Regions from separate parts of the Pseudoalteromonas sp. APC 3250 genome, predicted to be linked through region 2. Evidence: predicted binding sites of a transcription regulator. Region 2 holds the regulator's gene; each other region holds the start of a gene.

Region 1 (8,214 bases), on a different contig from region 2:
GCTGTTGCTCAGCCTGCCATTAGCAGTCACACGCGTTGTAAAGAAGCTCATGCGCTTTTTGAGCAAGACAAGCGCATAATTAGCTTACCCGTTTTAAATAGCAATCAGCAGCCAATAGGGCTGTTACACAAAGATCAGCTAACAGAAGTGTTTGCCGCGCCATACGGGCATGCACTTTATGATAAATGTGAAGTCACAGAGTTAATGGATAAACAGCCTTTGGTGGTTGATGAAAATCAAATGCTTGATATTGTCTCTCAGCAAATAACAGAGCAAGACTTTGATATTCGTCGCCATATTGTTATCACAAGTAATAATAAATATTTAGGTTTGGCACCGCTCAGGGACATATTAAAGCACATTACCGCTGAAAAAATCCGCCACGCCCAACATGCTAACCCTCTGACCATGTTACCGGGTAATGTGGCAATTAGTGAAGTAATAGAGCAGCGTCTGCAACATAAACAGCCATTTTCACTAGCCTATATCGATTTAAATCATTTTAAACAATTTAACGATCTGTATGGTTATGCCAGTGGGGACAGCGTGATAAAACTTCTGGCCGATGTGACTGTAAAAGCGTGTGCGCACAGCGCTAACTTTGTCGGGCATATTGGTGGCGATGACTTTATGGTGGTGTTTGAAAAAAAAGATGCGGTGGAGGTTTGTCATACCATTATCACGCAATTTGAATTGCAGTCACGCGTATTTTTTACGCCAGAGCATATTGCTGGAAAAGGGTATTGGGCAACTAATCGAGAGGGCGAAAAGCAGTTTGTACCTTTACTTACATTATCGATAGGTTTAGTTGAGCCGGATCTGCAGCAGTGTAAAAATAGCCATCAAGTAGCGGCATTAGCCACAGATGCTAAAAAAGAAGCAAAACGTTATCGTCACAGCTACTTATTTATTTGTAATCGAAGAAGGCCTGCACCCGCTGTTGTGCGTTTATCCAATAGTAAAAAAAGTGGCTAACAAAAAGCAAAAAAGGAGCCTCGGCTCCTTTTTTTAGTGCGGTATTACGATTAACGTAATAACGACTCAGATAATACTGGGCGCATTTCACGAACAATCGCTTGTGTTAGCTTAGGTGCACCACAAATAACGTTACCGCTCACGTTGTAGTTATTACCGCCAGCAAAATCAACAACCATGCCGCCAGCTTCTTTAACTAATAGCTCGCCTGCTGCTGTATCCCACGGTTTTAAACCAATTTCAAAGAAACCATCAACACGACCCGCTGCAACATACGCCATATCAAGTGCTGCAGAACCTGCACGACGAATATCAGCGGTATGTACGAATAATGCTTTAAACGCTTCAGAATAGGCATCTAAGTGGTGTTTTTGTTTGAAAGGGAAACCTGTTGCAAGAACAGAACCGGCAAGTTCAACCGTTTTAGATACACGTAAACGTTTGCTGTTTAACTGTGCGCCTTGACCACGAGAAGCGGTAAAAAGTTCGCCACGAATTGGATCGTAAATTACGGCTTGGTCTAAACGACCTTTAACTTTAAGTGCAATAGATACTGCGAAATGAGGGATACCCTTGATGAAGTTAGTTGTGCCATCAAGTGGGTCAACAATCCATTGGTAATCAGCATCCTTACCTTTGTGTTCGCCTAACTCTTCACCAACGATGCAGTGATCAGGGTAAGAACGTAAAATAGTGTCACGAATTACGGCTTCGGCTTCTTTATCAATGTTCGTAACTAAATCATTAGTGCCTTTTTGTTGCACTTCAACTTTTGATAAGTCTTCACTTGCACGAAGAATAAGCTTGCCTGCGTTACGCGCAGCGCGAACCGCAATGTTTAACATTGGATGCATGGTATTACCTTTGGGTTGTAAAAGAACGTTTATATATTTAAGCCGGCGTATTTTAGCGGTTTTTGCCATAAAGTAAACCATAAAGCCTAAATACTTGTGAGTGTTTTTTGTACAGCCATGATCTTTCAATATATTTATCGGAATAAAAACAGACAATAAATTTGTAAATTAGCGCTTTACCTAAAGTTAACTTGAGGTTTTATGATGTTCTATATTCAATTAATAGGAAGAAAGTTATGAAATTAGAACACGTAAATTTAGTTGTTAGTGACATAAACGCCATGCTTAAGTTTTACCAAGCAGCGTTTCCCTATTGGTCAATTAGAAGTGAGGGGGAAGGAACTTGGTATGGTAAAGCAAGGCGCTGGGTACATTTTGGTGATAACGATCAATATATTGCTATAAGCGATCACGGTGAAGGGAAAAACCGCAACCTATCAGGACATCAAATTGGTTTGGCACACTTTGCCTATGTAACCAATAACTTAAATGCAGTAATAGCGCGCCTAAAACATGCGGGCTTTGCAATAAGTAAAGAAGGTGCTGTAAATCCATTTAGAAAAAACATTTATTATATTGACCCTGCAGGGTTTGAAGTTGAGTTTGTAGAGTACATGAGTGATGTACCTAGTGAGCGAAATAACGACTTATAATATGTATGAAGCCAACTATTATGGCTTCATTCAATGTTTAGCATATTTAATACTGTTTACCATTTATGCCAAGTTGAGTTTTTAGATCATTTGCAAAGCTAATAAATTTTTCTTTAATAGTGCGCTTAACTTTAACTTCCACAGAGCCTAAAACAGTTTTTCCTTCAATGTGAATCGTTGGCCCTTGGCGCTTATTAAGTGACACTGTTTTATTTTCAAAACTGCCTAAAATACAAAACATTTTAGAAACTACATTAACGTGCTCTGGTACATATATTTCTTCGCTGCCAAAGTAACAATTAACGTGAATAGTGACATGTTGGTGGGTAAAAATAGCATCCGTAAAATCAAGATTGATTGACCCCATGTAGTTTTCTATATAAATGTTTTGAGGAACTACCCATTGGCCGGTTCGTTCACTCGAACCAAGAATGCTTCTTAATGTAAGTGGCTCTTCATCAGTCTCATGCTGCGCGCTATAATTAGGTGCAAACTGAGAGTGCTTTTGCGCCTTATATTGCTGGTCAGTATTTAAAGTTAAATCTTCAACGAGATCCATAAGTGCTTTATTGTCACTCGCTGCCATGGCGTCGTCTAAGCGCCTTTCAAATGCTTCTACAGAAATAACACCATGGCTGTAGTTATAAATGAGCTGATCAATCACTTGCTCACGAACTTGCTCAATAGGGCGGTCTTCAATTTTAACAGACATTTAAATTATCCTTTTATGATTGCTGGTTATTTCAAAGCAAGCCTTATACCAAATATTAAATTGTTTAAATTCAGTGGTTTATGATTTTGGGTTTTTGATTTTTTATTATATTAACGACAGATTAACCAAATATACAATTATTTAGTAAGTTTCGCTATTCGAGAAACTTTTACGCAATAGTCTGTAAATGTTTACTTAGTAGGTTTAAGCCAATATCTACTATTTTAAATTAACCTATTGAAATTAAAGGTTAAAAAATGTTGGCCCGATGCTCGCATTAGCTTAAGTGTCTTTAATCAAAAGGAGAACGATTATGAAAACATTTAATAAGTCTATGATTGCAGCCCTAGTATTAGGAACAACCGCAATGGGCGCTCAGGCAAGCAGTTGGGAAAACGAAAGTAAAGATGCTTGGATTGATGGGAAAGCAGAAACAGTATTGCTTATGAACACCAATCTAAATAACTTTGATATCAACACGGACGTAAAAAACGGCAAGGTAATGCTAACAGGTAAAGTAAACAGCGAAGTAGATAAAGAGCTTGCTGAAGAACTCGTGCTAAGCCTAGATGGTGTAACTGACGTTGAAAACAGTCTAACTGTGGTAAAAAACACCGACATGAAGAAGCATGATTCTGAAATGATGGGTAACGACACTGAAAGTGATTTAACAGATGCTAAAATCACTACAGTGATCACAACACGTTACTTATTTGATTCTGAAGTAGGTGGTACAGACATTGATGTTGATACCGATAATGGTGTGGTAACTCTTAAAGGTACAGTTGAGTCTGATGCTGAAAAGCAATTAGCGATGGAAATTGCTAAAAACGCTGAAGATGTTCGCAAGGTAGTTGATGAATTAACTGTTATTGCAGAATAATACACTATACTAAAGCCCAGCCCTGCTGGGCTTTTTGCTTTGCTAACATTATAAGGATTAAATTATGGATATCATTAGAATTATTTTTTCTATTTTATTACCACCACTGGGTGTGTTTTTACAGGTAGGACTAGGGATGCATTTTTGGTTAAATATTTTGCTAACTTTGCTCGGCTATTTCCCTGGATTAATTCATGCGATTTACATTATTGCCAAAAAATAATGTAGCAGCATAGCAGGACATTTAATACTGAGTTGCTAAGTGCTCCCAAAGGTATGTGTATTAGTTACTCAGGCTGCTATTAATAAATGGATTTGTTTTACAAAACTCATCACTAACAAAACCTCAAAGCCTACTATTTGAGCAGTTAGCCCCTTGATTGTTAAAATAAAGCTTTTTGCTAGTGACAAGCCCCTAAAAACTTTTTATACTGCAACCCGCTTTAGTCGCTCTGTGGCTAAACGCTTCAAAAATTAACTGCTTACAGTTATACAAAGATGGCCCCTTAGCTCAGTTGGTTAGAGCACACGACTCATAATCGTTAGGTCCCCAGTTCGAGTCTGGGAGGGGCCACCACTTTTCAAAGCTTTCCAAGTAAATACCTACTAACCGAAATTACCCTGTGCTACCTCTGTGCTACTTTTCACTATAAATCAATTATTAAAAATAGTCCTATCATATTAATTGATATTGCAATTAATATCTTTAAAGTACGCATTTGGTCTCTTTTTAATAGAGCTAACTAAAAAGGATTCATTGCAGTCATTATTTTATTGGCTGTTAAAGCATATGAGGCAATATTGGATAATGGCTATACCCTACTGATTTCTATACTAAGTGGTTTATTTGGAGCCCTAATATCAGCTTTCTTGAGTTTTAAAGTTAGAGTTATAGCCCAAAATAAAATAAAAAAGGACTTAGAACATCGTATTGCTTATGTCTATGTATCTCAGTTAAGTTTTTTGGTTGCTGCAAATGCATGGTTACAATCTTTTTTTGAGAAAATAGAAGCTCAAGTAGACACTCCGATCCCTGAAAATGAGTTTACTTTTTCACACGCGATATCAATTATTTTTGAAGATATGATTAGAGAAAACAATAGTCATTCATACGAAAATATAGTTGGTTTTGAGGGATTAGTAGAGCTTCATATTGACAGCCTTACAAAGACTTATCTGACATTTGAACAACAAGCTGAACTCCCGAAAGATGCTCTTATCTTTTACCAACGTTATGAGAAGAAACTAAAAAATGTTGTTGTAATTATTAAGCAATTTAGCTCGTACCTTTCAGATAAAGAGCAGTTCTTAAAGCTTGATGCCATTCAAATTTATCAAGCAATCGAAAATATTAAACTATTTCTTGATTCAGCAGGGTTGCTGCGTACAGCAATGATTAAGTTCGGGAGAATAAATCAAGCTGAAGCTAATTTAATGCTTGAGCAACAATTACAAACTATTGAAAAAGATATTTTAGTAGCAGGTAAAAATGAGGTGCAACTTTCAAAAGCAAGATTGTTTTTAGTTAGAGAAGGAGCAATCTATGAGTGAACAAATCTTGCCTGATTTGATATTGGGAGTTAAAGGGTTTTGTGAAAAATGAATCTGAGGTTAGATACCAAGATTCTAAAACTGTGACCAAAATTAGTTGACCACTACAGGCCAAAATTAGTTGACCACTACTATGTAATATTCAAGTGATGCTTAACGAAACGTTTAAAATACTAGTTAACGTTATTAGATTGAAGTTAAGTCTGGTGTGACAGACTTAACCCAACTTGCCACACCCTGACTTTTAGATGCGCATACCTATACTATTCTGAATCTAAAATTTCACAGAGCTGTTTTCTGTGCTTTTCCATTACTTTTTTATACTTAATCTTTCTCTCAATTTCTCCAGAGTCTAGATGCTTAACATCAACAACTTCATTTCTACGATACTTTCTCTCGTTAATAATCTGTTTAACAACAGTGTTATGAACAATTGTAGCATTAACCTCTTTTCTAAATCTTTTGATATCAGCTTTGGTTAGGTCTTTTAAAGCAAGCTCATCTTGGTCTATTTCATTAAGAATCTTTAACAAACCTTCAGCTTCTTCTTTTTTCTCTTCTTTAATCACATGGCTACGCATTTTTAGAAGTAAAATTGTTAACAACCTAGCTTTGGATATGTTCGCGTTAATGCCTTCAATGCTTATTATGAGGTCACAATAGGATCTAGCTTTGTGATTTTCACCTAGTTTGATTAAGTCTAATATTTTTCTTTCAAACAAAAATATGTCATTTTGATCAACTGTCGTTATGTAATTCTGTGCACCTTTAAAATAAGCATTCTCTGCTTTTTGGTTTGGTATATTCCCTTGGAGTCGATGACTAAAAGCTAGGTACTTACTTGCCATAAACGCTTCATCAGCAGTCGTCAAGCTTCTATTAAGTTCCGATGTGTAACTCAACATATACTTAGAGAGCTCTATTTTTCCTTGCTGTAGTATCGATAAGGAAATATTTAGCATAAAAGAACCGAACCTTAACTGTTCCTTTACACAGTTTAGAGATAGCGTATTAAAAAGCTCTTCAATATAACTTCGCCTGTCTAGTTTATCAGCTGTATTTATAAGCAATAAAATATCGTTAGCATTAACGTCTAGGTCCTGTGGCTCCTGCTCGTCCAGAAAAATATTAGCCGCCGAAAAAAGTGAAATTATTTCACGTCCTATTACCTCAAAATCCGATGGGATTATGCTCAAGGCATGGATTAAAGGTTTTATTTTATGTTTTTCACTTTCACAATACTTCTTACATAAAATAAAATTATTAAAGGCATCTTGTGGGCTACTCTCTGCTTTAAGTTTCCCCAAGGTAAAGTAACTTGAGGATATTACTTCACTTGGTTTACCTTCATCATTCTCAGCAATAAAGGCTTCCAATTCGACTTCTATATCTACCGCGTCGATTATACCTCTTTGTAATTTTATTTTGGTTTGCAACAACTTGATATGCTTTTCTAGCGCCCCAGTCTTTAGGGTTGATAGTTCATTCACACATACCTGAGCTTCAGATCCCATGCCTTCTTGAAAGTAGCTACATGCAAGCATGTATAACTGCTCAACATACAAAGCAGGCCAAGTTTCCTTATCAAGCATGTTCTCCTCATATGTGGCAATTACTTGCCCATATTCGCCAAGCAAAAAATAGCAAGCCCCAAGCCTGTTATATATGGTTATTAACTTGTCACTTTGAACTGCACCTTCTTTCAACAACTTTCTATAAAGTTCTTTTGCCTGTTCATACTCTTTATTTTCGAAATACTCTTCAGCTTTACTTAGTGAAACTTTTTTACTTTTATTTACTTCAACCAACCAGTCCAAACTCAATGAGCGTTCGATAATTTTGTTTTTTATACATAGAGAACCTTTTTCATAGTCAGAGCTCAAAATTCCTGCGAGGTACAGCTTACTTTTTACAGAATCAGTGAGCTGCTCTAATTTATTGTAATATATTGATAAAACACCTTCCCTGAGCTCTGGGCTTGAGATCATTAAAGAGCGAATATGGTCAATTGGAGGGCGGTCATAATTATTGAGGTAGAGTTCCTGAACTATTTTATCAACATCCTGTGGTTGTACTTCTATATCATCTAAAACAATGTTCTCAACCTCAGATAGTACCTCCCAAGTTAGCCTAGGGTTCCCCCCTGTCCAATAATAGACTCTATCTTTCATATTCTCGCTGAGTTTGTCGTGTAAAGACGCTTTTACTAAGAAGTTATCAAACTCATGTCTAGTAAAGTCTCCTAAAAGTATTTTCTGGCCTATATTAAAAGGTGATATGGACTTATCTTTAATTATATCACTTGGTTCAGCAACACCTGAAAGAATGTAATTTAGTCTTTCAAGTTCAATAAAATTAACTCTTTCAAAAAAGACGCTTCTTATTTGAGCGAAAATTTTATCTGAATAGTCAGCTGCTGTAAGTGAATCAATTTCGTCAAGATTTATTATCAATTTACCTTTTATTTGAGATAATATTAATCTAAGCTCTCTGACGTGTTCCCTATGCGCGGGTAACTTTGAACCAACTCTGCTTTCTTCTATTTTTGATTCGACTTCTTTGAGCTTATCGAAATTACTATCAATA
Region 2 (8,214 bases):
TACGTCGTAGCGTATTATTTGACGCTAAAGGCGATATTTTAATTTATGGTAATGCCGAACGCCCGTTAGTTGAAGTAGCGCATCGTATCGCTGCCGGTGAAACCATCGATACCATACAGGATGTTAGAGGCACGGCAGTTATTCGTAAAGAGCCTTTACCTGGTTGGCGTGGCAGTGACTCAACAGCCATTGATAAAATTGGTAAAATAGACCCTATTCCTAATCCTTATGGCGCGGATGATGTGGGCTGTGCTAAATCAGAATTTAAGCAAGCCGGCATCGATTTACAAGCAGAAGCTGCAAAACCAATTACCATCCAGCCTGCTCGTCCTAAGCCGTGGGAAAAAACTTACGTTAAACTGCCGGCATTTGAGCAGGTTAGCGTTAATAAGCCTTTGTATGCCCATGCATCACGTATTTTACATCAAGAAACCAACCCAGGTTGTGCAAGGGCGTTATTTCAGCGTCATGGCGATCGTTCTATTTGGGTGAATCCGCCGGCTTATCCGCTTGAAACTCAGGAAATGGATGACGTGTTTGGTTTACCTTACCAGCGTATACCACATCCAAGTTATGGCGATGATAAAATCCCTGCTTACGATATGATTAAAACGTCGGTAAATATTATGCGCGGCTGTTTTGGCGGCTGTTCGTTTTGTTCTATTACCGAGCATGAGGGGCGCATAATACAAAGCCGTTCTCAAGAATCGATTATCGAAGAAATTGAACAAATTAGAGATAAAGTGCCGGGCTTTACGGGGGTTATTTCTGATTTAGGTGGGCCAACTGCAAATATGTACAAACTGCGTTGTACCAGCAAAAAAGCAGAGAGTACGTGCCGTCGCTTGTCGTGTGTGTATCCTGATATTTGTAAGCATATGGATACCGATCACACACCCACTATCGACTTATATAAAAAGGCGCGTGAGGTTAAAGGGATCAAAAAGATCTTAATTGCTTCGGGCGTGCGTTATGACCTTGCAGTACGTGATCCTCGTTACGTTAAAGAGCTAGTAACCCATCATGTTGGTGGATATTTAAAAATAGCACCCGAGCACACAGAAGACGGCCCATTATCAAAAATGATGAAGCCGGGTATGGGCGCCTATGATGAATTTAAAGCGTTATTTGATAAGTACTCAAAAGAAGCGGGTAAAAAGCAGTATTTAATTCCATACTTTATTTCTGCTCACCCGGGGACTAAAGATGAAGACATGGTAAACATGGCTTTGTGGCTGAAATCGAATGATTTTAAGCTTGATCAGGTACAAAACTTTTATCCATCACCGATGGCCAACGCTACCACCATTTACCACACAGAAATGAACTCGCTTCGTAATATTAAAAATAATACTGAGCAAGTTGCTGTGCCTAAGGGAGCGCGCCAACGTCGTTTGCATAAAGCAATTTTACGCTATCACGATCCTGCCGGTTGGCCAATGATCCGCGAAGCCCTGCGTAACATGGGCAAAGCCAAGCTTATTGGTAAAGGTCCAAATTGTTTAGTGCCAGAAGAAGGCCGAGATGAAAGGCAAACCAAACGCGGTAAAGGCAATAAGGGCGGTCGTCCTGCGCTGACTCGTCATACTGGCTTTAGCCAGTTTAAAAAAGCCAACACTAAGCCTAAGGTAGGTGGTAATCGCCAGCGCGCTAAGTAGCCTTAACTTATGTAAAGTAACTATCGGCTTAAACAAAAACACCGAGTATTGATGCGGTGTTTTTGTTTATAAAAAGATTAAATCAATAACCAAGTCGCAGTACCTAAGAAGGCAAATATACCAACAATATCAGTTACCGTGGTTAGTACCACACTGCCTGCAAGTGCTGGATCTATTTTCATTTTTTTAAGCAATAGTGGGATACTAGCACCCGCAATACCTGCTGCAACTAAATTCATAAACATAGCAAACGCTAAAACACCACCGAGTTTGAAATCCCATTGCCAAAGCGCAACAACACCGGCAATTAGGATAGACCAAACCATACCATTAATCGCACCGATAGCGAGTTCTTTTAATAATAAAAAACGTTGGTTAGTTTGGTTGATATGACCCACCGCGATACCGCGAATAACCAAAGTTAAGGTTTGGCTGCCTGCAACCCCACCCATTGACGGGACAATGCCATTGAGCACAGCAAGAATTGGTAATATAGCTAAGGTGTTTTCAAAAAAGCTCGCCACAATTGCAGCCAGCAATGCAGTTAGTAAGTTTACACCCAGCCAAATTGAGCGCTTTTTAGAGCTTTTCAACACAGGTGCAAAGGTATCTTCTTCATCATCTAAACCCGCTAAACCCAGTAAACTGTGCTCAGCGTCTTCACGAATAACATCAACGATATCATCAATGGTGATCCGCCCAAGCAAGTGTGCGTTGTCATCAACAACCGGTGCCGATATCCAGTTATGACGCTCAAACAATTGTGCAACTTCGCTCTCATCCATTGAAATAGGAATAGACTCACAGTCTTCATCCATTAACTCATGAACAATTTTTTCAGGGGGATTAGTTAATAAAGTACTCAGCGATAGGGCGCCTAAAAAGCAGTTATTTTCATCAACCACATATAAGTCATCTGTACCCTCAGGTAATTCGCCGCGTAAGCGAATATAACGCAGTACCACATCTAGAGTCACATCGGGGCGAATAGTAACGGTATCGATATTCATCAATGCGCCAGCAGAGCGCTCTTGATACGATAAAGCCTGCGTTGCACGTTCTCTATCTTGAATATCCATAGCGCTAACAACATCTTTATAAACGGTGTCAGGTAGGCTACGTAGTACTTCCCCTAAGTCATCATGGCCCATGTCTTCGGTTGCGGCAGCAATGTGCTCGGGTGCCATTTGCGCAATAATGCCCAAACGTACATCTTCAGACAGCTCTTCAAGCACATCACCTTGTACATCAGGATCAACAAGCTGCCAGAGCATACGGCGAATTTTATGCGGGGATGATTCTAAAAGAAGTGCGGTATCACAAGGCGCCGTTTTTGCCAGCATGCGTCTAACTTGAACAAATTGACCACTATTTAGTGACTTAGTCACCTGTTTTAGTTGTTGTAGTGGAATATCTTGTTCTAAAGCTTCAGGCATTGGCGTCCTTAATTAAATTGTATTACATGCTGGAAGGGTATAAATGCTATTCAATTTTAGTTTATCTTACTTTATGTGAGCAAACTAACTCAACCACTATTAACCTAAGCTTAGGATGATGAGTTAATAATGAACTTTTTTATTCTTGCTCATTAAATCGTTGGTCGATGAGTTCACCTATTGCGCTAAGTGCAGGCTCAGCGTCGGGGCCTTCGCATACCACCTTAACTTCTTTGCCTTGGCTGCTTTCGAGTAACATAAGTGCCAGCACGCTATCGCCAGCGGCTTGTTTGTCATCTTGAAATAAAGTGATTGTGGCATCAAATTGCACAGAAAGCTGAGCTAATACTGTCGCCGCTCTAGCGTGTAATCCTAATTTGTTTTTTATTAAAAATGTATTTTCTAACCGCATGACATGTTCTCGCAAGCTTTGATTTTATTCTTGTTCTCGGTGGCGAATTTTTACATTAGGATGACTCATTGCAAAGCTTTCACCAATGGTTTGCGCTAAATAAACAGAGCGGTGTTGCCCACCGGTACAGCCAATTGCAATGGTTAAGTAGCTGCGGTTATTTCGTTCTAAATGCGGCAGCCATGTTTGCACAAATGTTTGAATTTGCCATGTAAATTTTTGCACTATGCTGTGACTTGCTAGGTAGTCTTTTACTGGTTGATCCAGCCCCGTAAGTGGCTTAAGTTCAGGCTCCCAATGCGGGTTTGGTAAAAAACGGGCATCGAATACGTAATCTGCTTCTTTAGGGATGCCGTGTTTAAAACCAAATGACTCAAAGGTAATGATCAGTTGTTTATCTTTTTTTCCGAGTATTTTTTCACGAATAGATTCAGCAAGCTGATGCACACTTAAATCTGTGGTATCAATCATATAATCAGCACGATTAATCAATACATCAAGCAGTTGTTTTTCTTTTTTTATGGCTAAATCAAGCGGCAAAGAATCAATAGATAAAGGGTGGAGACGTCGCGTTTCTGAAAAACGTTTTATTAATGTTTGATCGTCACTGTCTAAATAAAATACCGTTGGTTTAGTAAAACCAGGTAAATATTCGAGTATTTCATTAAATTGCTGTTGCTCTTTAGGTAGATTACGCACATCAACACTCACAGCAATTTTATTATAACTGTCGGAAACGCTGCGCACTAATGATGGTAATAAATTAAGAGGAATATTGTCTACACAATAATAACCTAAGTCTTCCACAACGCGTAACGCCACAGATTTACCTGACCCTGAGCGACCGCTTATAATTATTAATTCCATTTATCACCTTTCTTTATTACTACGATTGACTGACGATAACCTGATACAGTTCGCTATCCGATTTGGCGGCGCGTAACTGTTTACAAAATTCTTTATCATTGAGCTTATCAGCAATCGTGGCTAGCATCTTCAAATGCTGCTGATTATCGCCATCGGGAACAATTAACGCGACAAAAATGTCAACCGGTCGGTTATCAATCGCATCAAAATTAATAGCTGTTTCGCTCACTAAAATCAAAGCAAGGGGCTCTTGAGCTCCACTCATGCGACCATGTGGAATAGCAATGCCTCGGCCAATGCCTGTACTTCCAAGCTTTTCTCTTGCAGTTAATGCATTAAGAATATCTTGTTGTGTTAAATAGGGCAGCTTATTGTGAGCCAATTCACTGATAAATTCTAAAATTCTTTTTTTACTATTAAAAAGGACCGCAGCTTTACTGCAGTCCTGACAGATAAGTGAGCTTAGTTTCATAGTGTTAGTGTCGAGCAAGTTTCTCTTTGTGTTTAATTACTTGACGATCTAGCTTGTCAATGAGCGAGTCTATAGCGGCATACATATCTTGATGCTCAGTAGAGGCAAAAATCTCAGCGCCACTAACATGAACGGTTGCTTCAGCTTTTTGGTTTAGTTTTTCTACATCGAGAATAACGTGCACATTCGTTATGTGATCAGTGTGCCTCTGTAACTTCGAAAATTTACTATTTACGTAGTCTCTAAGCGAGTCGGTAATATCTACATGGCGACCAGTTAAATTCAGTTGCATAAACATTTTCCTCTTTGTTGTACGCCTTAAATCAAACTTTTACGTTGATTAGACGGGGGAATAGCTAGAGATTCGCGATATTTTGCAATGGTTCTCCTCGCTACTTTAATTCCTTGCTCTGCCAATATATCTGCAATTTTACTATCACTCAATGGTTTAGCTGAGTTTTCTGCAGCGATTAATTTTTTAATTAATGCACGTATTGCTGTTGATGAACATTCGCCACCATTTTCAGTACTTACATGGCTTGAAAAGAAATATTTAAGCTCAAAAATGCCACGTGGTGTATGCATGTATTTTTGCGTAGTAACACGCGATATAGTCGACTCATGCATTTCCACCATTTCAGCCACATCGTTAAGCACCATAGGCTTCATAGCCTCAGGACCGTGTTCAAAAAAGGCCTGTTGCTGCTGCACAATACAGTTGGTTACTTTAAGTAGCGTGTCATTTCTACTTTCTAAGCTTTTTATAAACCATTTAGCCTCTTGTAAGTGCGAGCGAATAAACTGGCTATCACCACTTGATTTAACCGTACGCGACATAGCTGCATATTGGCTATTTACTCTGATCTTAGGCATGCTATCTGGGTTTAATTCAACTACCCAACGACCTTTAACTTTTTTAACCGACACATCAGGAATAACGTATTCAGACTCTTCTCTGACAATAGTGTCTGCCGGTTTTGGGCTGAGCGTATGAATCAACGTCATGATTTCTTTAAGCTCATCTTCTTTAAGCTTTGTTTTTTTCATTAACGTGCGATAGTCACGTGCAGCAAGTAAATCAATATGATCGGTTAAGATCATTTTTGTTTCGTTTAAAAAAGGTGTGTCTTTATCAAATTGATTTAGCTGAATACACAAGCACTCTTGTAAACTACGCGCGGCTATTCCCACTGGATCAAATAGTTGAATACGCTTTAGTACCGCTTCTATTTCGTCAAGTTCAACTTCATCTTCGCCGTCGTTTTCTTGGTTAAAGCTTTCTAATATTTCTTCACAGCTAAGGGTTAGAATCCCTGAGTCGTCTACAGCTTCTACAATTGCAATAGCTATCGCTTCATCGGTAGGACTAAACGGCGTCAGTTGAAGTTGCCACATTAAATACTCATGCAGCGTTTCAGTCGAAGAGCCTTGATAAATAGATTCATCTTCTGGCATTGGGCCCGATGAAGAGGCAGGCGCAGCGCTCATATATTCATCCCAAGTAACATCCATAGCCATATCATCGCTAATAGTGTCTTTGGTCATTGCTTCGCCGCTATCTTGCTCATACTCGCTAGGTTTATCGTCAGCTGAGGCACTTAGCGTTAAGTCATCGTTATCGGCTTTTTGTTCGTTTTTACCTGCAGTGTCTTCGCTGTAATCGTGTTCTTCAACTTCAAGCAAGGGGTTGCTATCGAGCGCTTCTTGAATTTCTTGCTGGAGATCCAATGTACTGAGTTGCAATAAGCGAATTGCTTGTTGCAACTGTGGAGTCATTGTAAGTTGCTGGCCCATGCGCAGCTGTAATGATTGCCTCATGTATCTCTAACAATCCTTTTAAATTATTATAATTAATATTAGCAGATGCTTAGTGTAATAACACACATATTAGAGCTTGAACTGCTCGCCTAAATAAACATCGCGTACTGTTTTATCGTTTAATACATATTCTGGAGTGCCTGATGCAATTAACTCTCCATGAGAAACTATGTAGGCTTTTTCACAAACATCAAGAGTTTCGCGTACGTTGTGATCTGTGATAAGTACGCCAATTCCTCGGTTTTTAAGATGCTCTATAATCTTTTTAATATCTAATACTGAGATAGGATCAACCCCCGCAAAGGGTTCGTCTAAAAGGATAAATTTAGGGTTTGCTGCTAACGCGCGAGCAATTTCAACGCGGCGACGTTCACCACCTGATAAAGCCATACCTTGACTATCGCGGATATGCTGAATGCTAAATTCATCAAGTAAATTATTTAAGGTATCTTCGCGTTGTTGTTTATTTAATTCTTTACGTGTTTCTAAGATAGCCATTAAGTTTTGATAAACAGTCAGCTTTCTAAAAATAGACGACTCTTGCGGTAAATAACCAATCCCTAAACGCGCTCGGCTGTGCATCGGTAATAAAGTAATATCTTTATCATCAATTGATATTTTGCCTTTATCGCTAGGCACAAGGCCTACAATCATATAAAAAGTGGTGGTTTTACCTGCACCATTAGGGCCAAGTAACCCCACAATACTGCCAGCTTCAACCTCTAGGCCAACGTTTTTTACAACTTCACGACCTTTGTAGCTTTTAGCTAATAGCTCTGCTTTTAATGTGCTCATGGTTGACCTTTATCATCTTCTTTTTTATTTTCAACAGGGACTAAAATAGTGTGTACACGGTCTGTTGAGTTTTCGTCTTTTTCTGCGCTAATTAACTGCTGCTCGATATCGTAAGTGATACTTTTAGCTGTTATTTTTTGACCTGCTTGAGCAATGCTTGCATCGCCGATTAAGGTTAAAAAACGCAGCGACACATCGTAACGCACTTCATTAGCACTGGCGCTCATTATGGTGCCATCAGCTTGTGTTTCTTCAAAATATGCAGGGCTGCCTGTGGCAATTAATAACTGTTTGTTATCGCCTAGCTCATCGCGTTTATGCACTTCTAAACGGTCAGCTGTGATACGGCGATTACCATGAATAATTTCAACATTTTTCTCAAAAATGCCTACGTTTTCTTTTAATTGACCTTCTTGCTTATCTGCACTAATTGAAATTTGATTAGCAGCGGGGGCTTCAGCAGGTTCAGCGCCATTACTGTTAAAAGCAATTAATAGTGAGGGAACAATTAAAATTTTAAATAGGTTATTGGTCATAATATAGGGTTCGCGTATGGTTAATAAGTTTAATCACCTCGGTTTTTAAATCGGCCTCAAGGCCTTTACCTGTGATTTTTAAATTAGGTCCTGTAATAACGACAGGCTGCTGTGATTGCATGGTTAATAGTTTTATATCAACATTGATGGTCTGGGCGTTGATCGTATCGATCATGGCGTTATCTACTAAGTTTTGAGCGGTTACATTACCCTCTAACAC
Region 3 (8,214 bases), on a different contig from region 2:
TGCGGCATACAACATAGCCGCTGATAACGGTGTGCGTACTTGATGAGCTAAAGACGCAACCATTTTACCTAAGGCACTTAAACGCTGCATATGCGCGACTCGCTTTTGTAAGCGTCGGGTTTCGGTTAAATCGGTCATTAGTATAAGTTGCCCAGGCTCAGGCGCGAGTGCAGTAATATCGAGCTTTATTAAGCGTCCATCTTTTAACGACACTTCATGACCATCATCTTGATGAGGACGAAATGAGCGCTGAATAACGCTAAACCACTTCTCTCCTTCTAATGGCTCGCCGAGCATATCGATAGCTATTTGGTTTGCCTTAGCGATCATTCCTTTACCATCAAGTACAATCACGCCCGCAGGCATGGTATCAACCAGATGAGAGAGCCAACTTGCTTGTTGACGCAAATCACTCAACTCACCAACATACTCCTCTTGCAGTAAACATGGGTTATACTGATTAGCAGAAATAAACTGGGGTTTTAGCACACTTGCAAGGGCCATAATCAACTCTCTAAAATAATGTAGATACTGTAGCTAATGCACAATATGTACCAAAATTATTTACTAGCAAATTCAATAAATTAAACCAACAAAACGCGTGTCGTAAAAATGACGCGCAAAGGAACATGCATGAATAAAGAGACTCAGTGCCGCTGCCCATGGTTAGATACCTCAAAGCCCGACTATGTGGATTACCATGACCATGAATGGGGCGTTCCTGTGTATGACGATCAACTACTTTTTGAGTTTTTAACGTTAGAATCGGCACAAGCAGGGTTAAGTTGGTACACCATATTAAAAAAGCGCGCTAATTATAAAAACGCCTTTGCAAACTTTGATGTAAATAAAGTAGCGGCCTTTACTGAGCAGGACCTAGAAACATTAATGCAAAATGAGGGAATTGTTCGCAACCGCTTAAAAATAGCCGCAACAATTAATAATGCAAAGTGCTTCATTGCTATTCAAAAAGAGTTTGGCAGCTTTAGTGATTACCAGTGGCGGTTTGTTGGTAATAAACCTCAGGTAAACGATTTAGAGACGCTTGCGGATTACCCCGCAGTTACTGAGGCATCAACATTATTTGCAAAAGATTTAAAAAAGCGTGGCTTTAAATTTTTAGGCCCAACCACAGTGTATGCCTACATGCAGGCGTGCGGTATGGTTAACGATCATAGTAATGATTGTTTTAGGAAGGAAGAAGTTAAAAAGCTCGGCTAGGAGCGGGTTTCGGGTTACGAGACGCGAGGTAAACCCGCTGACAATTATAGCGCCGAGTTTGCATTAAACGCAGTGTTTATTTTTTCTAACCTAACACCTAGCGCCTAGTACCTAGCACATGCACTTAGCTCTCAATCTCTAGAAAGGTTATATTTTTTCATTTTTTCGACCAGTGTGGTTCGTCTTACACCAAGTACTTCAGCAGCACGGGCGACAACGTAATCAAAGCGCTCTAATGCCTGTGTGATTAAGTTAATTTCAAGCTCAGCTAAGTACTCTTTAAGCTCAATACCTTCATCGGGCAATAAACCAGGTGCGGCCTGAGCAAAGTCATCTTCTAGATCTATTTCATCTTCGCTAAATCCGCCACTAAAAATATCATTAAAGGCATCACGCTCCATCAGCTCTTCTGGGTACTGTGGCTCATAGGCTTCAACTTCAATGTAGCGGTATTTATTGGGTAAATCAGGAACATCCACCACCTTATCTGGAAACATAATAACCATTCGTTCAACAAGGTTCGCCAGCTCACGAATATTACCCGGCCAAGCATGTTCTTTTAAACTATCAATAGCACGCTCTGTAAACTTAGCCGTAGTACCGCTTTGTTCATTTACACGGCGCATAAGCTCTTTAAGTAGTAATGGTATGTCTTCTGCGCGTTGAGCAAGAGATGGGCTCTCAATAGGAAAAACATTTAAGCGATAGTATAAATCTTCTCTAAATGAGCCTTTTTCTATCATGTTTTCAAGGTCACGGTGGGTTGCAGCAATCACACGCACATCAGCTTGGATCGCTTTGGTACCACCAACGCGCTCATAACTACGCTCTTGGAGCACTCGCAGTAATTTAACTTGCATTTGTAATGGCATATCCCCTATTTCATCTAAAAATAGCGTGCCACCTTGCGCTAACTCAAAACGGCCTTTTCGTGCTGAAATAGCCCCAGTAAACGCGCCTTTTTCATGACCAAATAGTTCACTTTCTAATAGCTCAGCAGGAATAGCCCCACAGTTGACCGGTACAAAAGGGCCTTTATTACGTTTAGAAAGCAAATGTACGTTACGGGCGACCACTTCTTTACCTGTGCCCGACTCACCCAAAATAAGTACATTGGCATCGGTTTTTGCAACCTGCGTAATTAAAAAGCGTAAATCTTTTACCGCTTTGGTTTCACCAACAAGACCATCAAAGGTGCTTTTCTCTTTATTATTTTTATGTTCATGCGGCAACATGCGCTGATATTGCTGACAGTCGTGCAACAGCTGTGTGGTAATTTCATGAGTAAATGGCTCACATATCAACCCCACAACATTAGCCAAACTCAACAAAGGTTTAAGCGTTTCACCAATGAGTAAAAAAGGAAATGTTGGGTATCGTTTAATTAAACTTTCGTGATCTAAAGACTGCAAAGCACCTAACACCACAATACATTCTTTGTTTTGATAGTGGCTACATGCCTGTTCAAAGTCAGCTTCTGTTTGCAACTGTACAGCCTCACCAATAAAAGTAAGCGATGCGTATAATCCAATAGAGCGATTGTTATTATTATCTAAAATTAAGATCATCTTTAGCGAGCCATTTATTTCACTAATTTGTTTTATTAATCAAATTGTAAGCCAGTTGGGTTTGGATGCAAGCAATAGCGGCGATTTTTTGACATTAACGCCAAAAAACAGACACCCGCCCCGCAAAGCTAATACTTTATAACTAATAACTCTTTAACTATTTATAACGGCATACCGACTTAGGATGAATTATCTAACACGTTTTGCCACTGATGATGATGCGACTCTACACAGAAGAAACTCATAAAAAGTGCTATTATTACTTAAAGGTGTGACTGTTTTTGCCGATAAGTAATAGTCAAACTTATGTTGGAACTAAACTTGCTTAAGGTTCTACACAGTAATTAAAATTTGAGGAATTACCCATGGCTCATGCATCAATCAATAAATACCGTCAAATAACAGTTAGCAGCGTTAAAGAGATGACTCCCTACGACCAAGTTAAACTCGTGTTTGTAAATATTGTTGGCAAGCTCTCTGCTGCAAAAGGATTTATTGAACGTAAAGAGTTAGAAAAAAAAGGCAACGCAATCTCTGATTGTATTGTGCTACTTGGTGCGTTGCAGCAAGTGTTAAATTTTGAAGACAATAATGAAGTATCAACTAACTTAGACTCTTTGTACGATTACTGTCAGCGTTGCTTATTAACTGCAAACCTTGAAAACAACATTGATAAAATTGATGAAGTAATTACCTTAATTAAAGAGATTAAGTCAGGCTGGGAAGCAATTCCATTCGAACAAAGAGAACCACAACTGTAATGACTTTAAAGCAGGTTACGAGCTCACAAATTACTGATAGTAAGACCAGAGACTACTGCAATGAGCTGGTTAGTTTGATTACTGACTCTCAGGATTGGGATATTGAGCAAGCACTGAATATTCATAGCCGGTTAGACAGTTACATGAATGAATCTTTAAAGCATGACGACGGTTTTTATTCTGAATCTGAGCTTGAGTTTTTAATCGCATTTGTGGCACAGCTTTCAACACTATTTGATAGCGAAAAACAAAAGTTAGCGATAGAAATTATAAAGAAACAAAAAAGCAAAGGCGCGGTGAATAAGTATAAATCTAATATTTAAAAATATTATTTACTTTAGCCCCCCCTATTTTATTCCCCTTTACAGAGTGATTAAGCAGATTTTTCACTCTGTATTTTTATTTCCTCAAACCTCACTATAAAACAACACAGTTAGTTACTAACAATCGAACAAACATAAAAAAACCTGACTCATAAGCCAGGCTTTATTTGCTAAACAAGGTTAATTGTTTAGCTAGACTTTTTAACCACACCAGGTAGGTTAGCTAATTGCTGTTGCAAGTAACTCCCTGTCGAGTTTAGGTTAGCAACGAGCAAATCCATTGCGTTGTACTGGCTATATAATCGCTCTTCATATTTAGCCATACGGGTATTAAACTTTTCTACGTCAGTTTCTAGTTTAGAAATTTGTGATTCGCGACCTTCTATACGAGAGCTAATAATACCATCAGACGCAGTATAGCCTTTAATCACCGTGTCTAGCTGACCAACAAAACCATCACCATCATTTTCACCAACGAAAAACGTTTGAATAGCTTGTGGATCACTTTCTACCGCAGCTTTAAGCGCATCAGAATCAATACTTAATTTACCTGAGCGCTCAGTTCTAATACCAAAATTAGCTAAAAAGTCGGTATTACCATTACCCGTACTAAATTCCGACGTTAGCAATGAGCGCACTTGATTTACAGAGCCTCTAAGTAATGAATCACCCGCAAGCGCACCTACCCCCTCTTCAGCACTAGATCGACCTAACTGATTTGATAAGTCAATAAACGCATTAAACTTTTCTACAAACGATTTTAATCCAGCCGCAACATTATTATTGTTCTCTGTTATCGTTGCTTTACTTAAATCATCATCTGCGTTGTGCGTTTTTTTGGCATTAATGGTGACACCCTCAATGACATCTTTAAATTCATTTGTACTGCTTGTCGCAACAAGCGTCCCATCAATCGTAATTGAGGCATCGGTCGCTGCCGTTACTTCATTTAAATTTTCAGCATAGGTTGCAGATGCAGCATCGCTGTCATAAGCTAGTCGTGATAAGCCAGACAAATCAGTATTATTAGCATCACCAACATCATCAACCACAATCTTTATTGCGTTTTCTGCGCCAGTTTCCTTACTTGATAATACCAATCGCTGCCCCGTATCATCAGTAATAATAGTGGCATTAACTGAGTCGTTATCGGTAGAATTATTAATAGCATCACGAATATCAGCAAGGGTCGCTGTATCTGACACATCAATATTAAAATTATTACTACCTGAACTAATGGTTAGCTTACCCTCACCCACAGCCTCATCACCTGCTATGGCACTTGAGGTTAACTTGTGGTTTTCAGCTAAGCTGTTTACTTTTATAGAATAGTTGTTAGTTTGCGCGTTTTTTTCAGAGCTTAAAGAGACAAAGTCATCGCTACCACTGATAGTACGCTTTTGAAAGTTTTCGATGTCCCCCAATGATTCTAGAGAACCATTAAGCTCTTCTAAAGACGCTTTTAAGGTCCCTACCGCAGAAATGTCCGTAGTAAAATTTGCTTGCTGTTGTGTTACCCGTGCTTGATAAGGGGCTTTTTCAGCATTGACTAAAGCGGTTACAATTTCATTAACTTGAAGTCCTGAACCTATACCTGTAAATGAAATAGCCATAATACTTACCCTCTTAAATTGCTCAAACTAAACTTTAAAATCAACTAACACGCCAGTGGCTTCTGCTAATTTAGCAACAATACCTAATACTTCTTCAGAGGGATATTGCTTAACTAAATCACCGCTTTCTTTATCAATTACCTTAATAACATTACGGCCAGAATCTTCATCTACTTTAAACTGTAGGCTACGATTCATTTCGCCCATAAAATCCTGCAATTGCTGTACCACCTTCTCTAGTTTTTCAGGTGACAACTCAGTTTCAGAAACTTCACTATTACTTGCCGTGGTGGTGATGGGTGTATTCTTTTGCTCATCGGCGTTTTGCTTAACTTGTGATGGGGCTTGGTAGCTTGAGCTGACCTCACCTTTTTGCGCTGAGCTGATATTTAGATTTAAACTTTGCGTTTCCATAATTCGCTCCTACTATAAAGCGATATAAAGCTTTATACCTATACAAGAAAGGAAGGGTTGCCCCTTCCTTAGTAGTTAAAGTATAGAGCTTATTGTTAAATTAACCTAATAAGCTAAGTGCTGCCTGTGGTAACTGGTTAGACTGAGCTAAGATTGTTGTACCAGCCTGTTGCATAATCTGGTTTTTAGTCAGTTTAGCCGTTTCTGCAGCGTAATCTGTATCTTCGATACGGCTTTTAGAAGCTGATACGTTTTCTGATACGTTTGCAAGGTTAGCAATAGTGAAACCAAAACGGTTTTGTACCGCACCTAAGTCAGCACGTTGTGCATCAATTTGCGCAAGCGCCGCATCAATTGTTTCGATTGCGTTTTGTGCACCAGCACTAGTCGTACCAGAGATATCAATTGACTCTACTGACGTTAATGAACCTTGACCACCCGTAGCAGCAAGACCACCACCTAGTATTTCATCTACAGTTGTACCAGAGATACCAATTTTATCTGGAGAAGAAAGCTCTAGAGTAGATGAAACAGCTTGGCTACCAGCTGCCGTACCACCACCTAAAGAAGCCAAACCCGCAGTTGCGATGAGTTCAATACCATTAACACCTGTTGCTTTAATCGTCAAATCACCGCCTGACTCAACAACATCATAACCATCAGCAACCATCGCTTCAGCAAGACGTGCAGCGTCACCACCATATTCAGCTAATTTATAAGTATCATCACCGATGTTTAAATCACCAACATCAGATGAATCAAGACCTGTTAATGTTGTACTTAACTCTGAAGTTGCAGTTACGCCTGATGCAACTGCATTGATTTTAGTAGCAATATCTTCTGCGCCATCATTAGCAGCGACAGATACCGCTTTACCATTTATGTTAAGAGTTGCATCTGCAGTTGTTGCATTTTGAAGCGCTAAAGTCGTGTCACCAGCAGTACCCAATACAGAACCAGCCCCACTAACACCATATGCACCAAGCGCATCAGCAGACACATCACGCAAACTTACGTTGATTGTTTCGTTAGCGTTTGAACCCACTTGGAATTGTTTAGTACCGAACGAACCATCTAGTAAGCTTGTACCACCAAATTTAGTCGTTTCAGCGATACGAGTAAGCTCTTGCTGTAATGCGCCAACTTCTTTTTGTAGTGCTGCACGAGCATTAGCATCGTTTGAACCATTAGCTGATTGTAAAGATAGGTCACGCATACGTTGTAAGATGTTTGATGACTCTTGCATCGCACCTTCAGCGGTTTGCGACATTGAGATACCATCGTTAGCGTTACGCTGAGCAACACCTAAACCATTAATTTGTGAAGAAAGACGGTTCGCAATTTGTAGACCTGCCGCATCATCTTTCGCACTGTTAATTTTCATACCAGATGAAAGACGTTGCATTGATGTACCTAATGCATCGCTAGATTTTGATAAGTTTCTTTGTGCATTTAGTGATGCAACGTTAGTATTTACTGATAAAGCCATGTTATAACTCCTGATTACTTTCGTAATGTAACTAATTGATTTTAACCAAGAGCCATCACAATAAAAATCTGTTCAAGCTCCGTTCTAATTAAGTTAACGGCCGTTATAAAATTACCTTTAGCTTTTTTTTAAAAAAACAGTAAAAACTTTTAATTGATTGAAATACAGACAAAAAAGCCAAGCATATTTGCTTGGCTTTTTATAGTTAGCGGATATTAGCCACCTAAAAGACTTAATGCTGCCTGTGGCAACTGGTTTGCCTGAGACAAAATAGTAGTACCGGCTTGTTGCATAATTTGGTTTTTAGTTAGGGTTGCAGTTTCAAGCGCATAATCGGTATCTTGAATACGACTACGCGAAGCTGACACGTTCTCAGATACGTTAGCAAGGTTGGCAATAGTAAAACCAAAACGGTTTTGTACCGCACCTAAATCGGCACGCTGGGCGTCAATTTGCGCAAGCGCTGCATCTATGGTGTTAATGGCAGACTGTGCACCTGCACTAGTTGTACCTGATATATCCACACTTTCAACAGATGTTAATTCACCTGAACCACCGGTAGCTGAAATATTTGCCCCGCCTAGAATATCATCTACGTCAGTACCAGATATACCAATTTTCTCTGACGAAGATAATGTCAGTGATGATGAAACACTAATATCGTTATTAGTAGCACCACCAGCAACTGGCGCACCACCTGTAGCGTTATTTGCAATGGTAGCTGTACCGGCAGTACCCGTCATTTGAATACCGTCAACACCTTCAGCTCTTAGTGTTAACGAACCATTATCGACGATTGCATCATAGCCGTCGGCTTGCAGTTTT

What was found. Region 2 encodes sigma-54, which starts transcription at its own class of promoters, with help from an activator protein. Its sites were predicted from a motif close to GTTGGCACGNNNNTNGNNT; they were not measured.
Region 1: the regulator sigma-54 is predicted to act here: its motif matches at 3,229-3,247, upstream of QL986_RS14630 (LiaF domain-containing protein).
Region 3: the regulator sigma-54 is predicted to act here: its motif matches at 3,098-3,116, upstream of fliS (flagellar export chaperone FliS).

What each region holds. Positions count from the first base shown of each region.
Region 1 is NZ_JASDCM010000015.1:73,282-81,495, forward strand. Features, by position in the region: gene QL986_RS14615 (bifunctional diguanylate cyclase/phosphodiesterase) at 1-975, shown strand, start outside; gene suhB (inositol-1-monophosphatase) at 1,026-1,829, opposite strand; gene QL986_RS14625 (VOC family protein) at 2,066-2,482, shown strand; gene QL986_RS14630 (LiaF domain-containing protein) at 2,529-3,194, opposite strand; gene QL986_RS14635 (BON domain-containing protein) at 3,508-4,077, shown strand; gene QL986_RS14640 (YqaE/Pmp3 family membrane protein) at 4,142-4,300, shown strand; tRNA gene QL986_RS14645 (tRNA-Ile) at 4,578-4,654, shown strand; gene QL986_RS14650 (hypothetical protein) at 4,852-5,628, shown strand; gene QL986_RS14655 (AAA-like domain-containing protein) at 5,892-8,214, opposite strand, start outside.
Region 2 is NZ_JASDCM010000005.1:85,063-93,276, reverse strand. Features, by position in the region: gene QL986_RS07295 (YgiQ family radical SAM protein) at 1-1,658, shown strand, start outside; gene mgtE (magnesium transporter) at 1,736-3,094, opposite strand; gene QL986_RS07285 (HPr family phosphocarrier protein) at 3,234-3,506, opposite strand; gene rapZ (RNase adapter RapZ) at 3,531-4,373, opposite strand; gene ptsN (PTS IIA-like nitrogen regulatory protein PtsN) at 4,393-4,845, opposite strand; gene hpf (ribosome hibernation promoting factor) at 4,850-5,137, opposite strand; gene QL986_RS07265 (RNA polymerase factor sigma-54) at 5,164-6,663, opposite strand; gene lptB (LPS export ABC transporter ATP-binding protein) at 6,733-7,458, opposite strand; gene lptA (lipopolysaccharide transport periplasmic protein LptA) at 7,455-7,994, opposite strand; gene lptC (LPS export ABC transporter periplasmic protein LptC) at 7,984-8,214, opposite strand, start outside.
Region 3 is NZ_JASDCM010000006.1:218,894-227,107, forward strand. Features, by position in the region: gene QL986_RS09005 (ATP-binding protein) at 1-504, opposite strand, end outside; gene QL986_RS09010 (DNA-3-methyladenine glycosylase I) at 634-1,221, shown strand; gene QL986_RS09015 (sigma-54-dependent Fis family transcriptional regulator) at 1,353-2,789, opposite strand; gene fliS (flagellar export chaperone FliS) at 3,155-3,550, shown strand; gene QL986_RS09025 (hypothetical protein) at 3,550-3,873, shown strand; gene fliD (flagellar filament capping protein FliD) at 4,062-5,486, opposite strand; gene QL986_RS09035 (flagellar protein FlaG) at 5,514-5,900, opposite strand; gene QL986_RS09040 (flagellin) at 6,001-7,389, opposite strand; gene QL986_RS09045 (flagellin) at 7,605-8,214, opposite strand, start outside.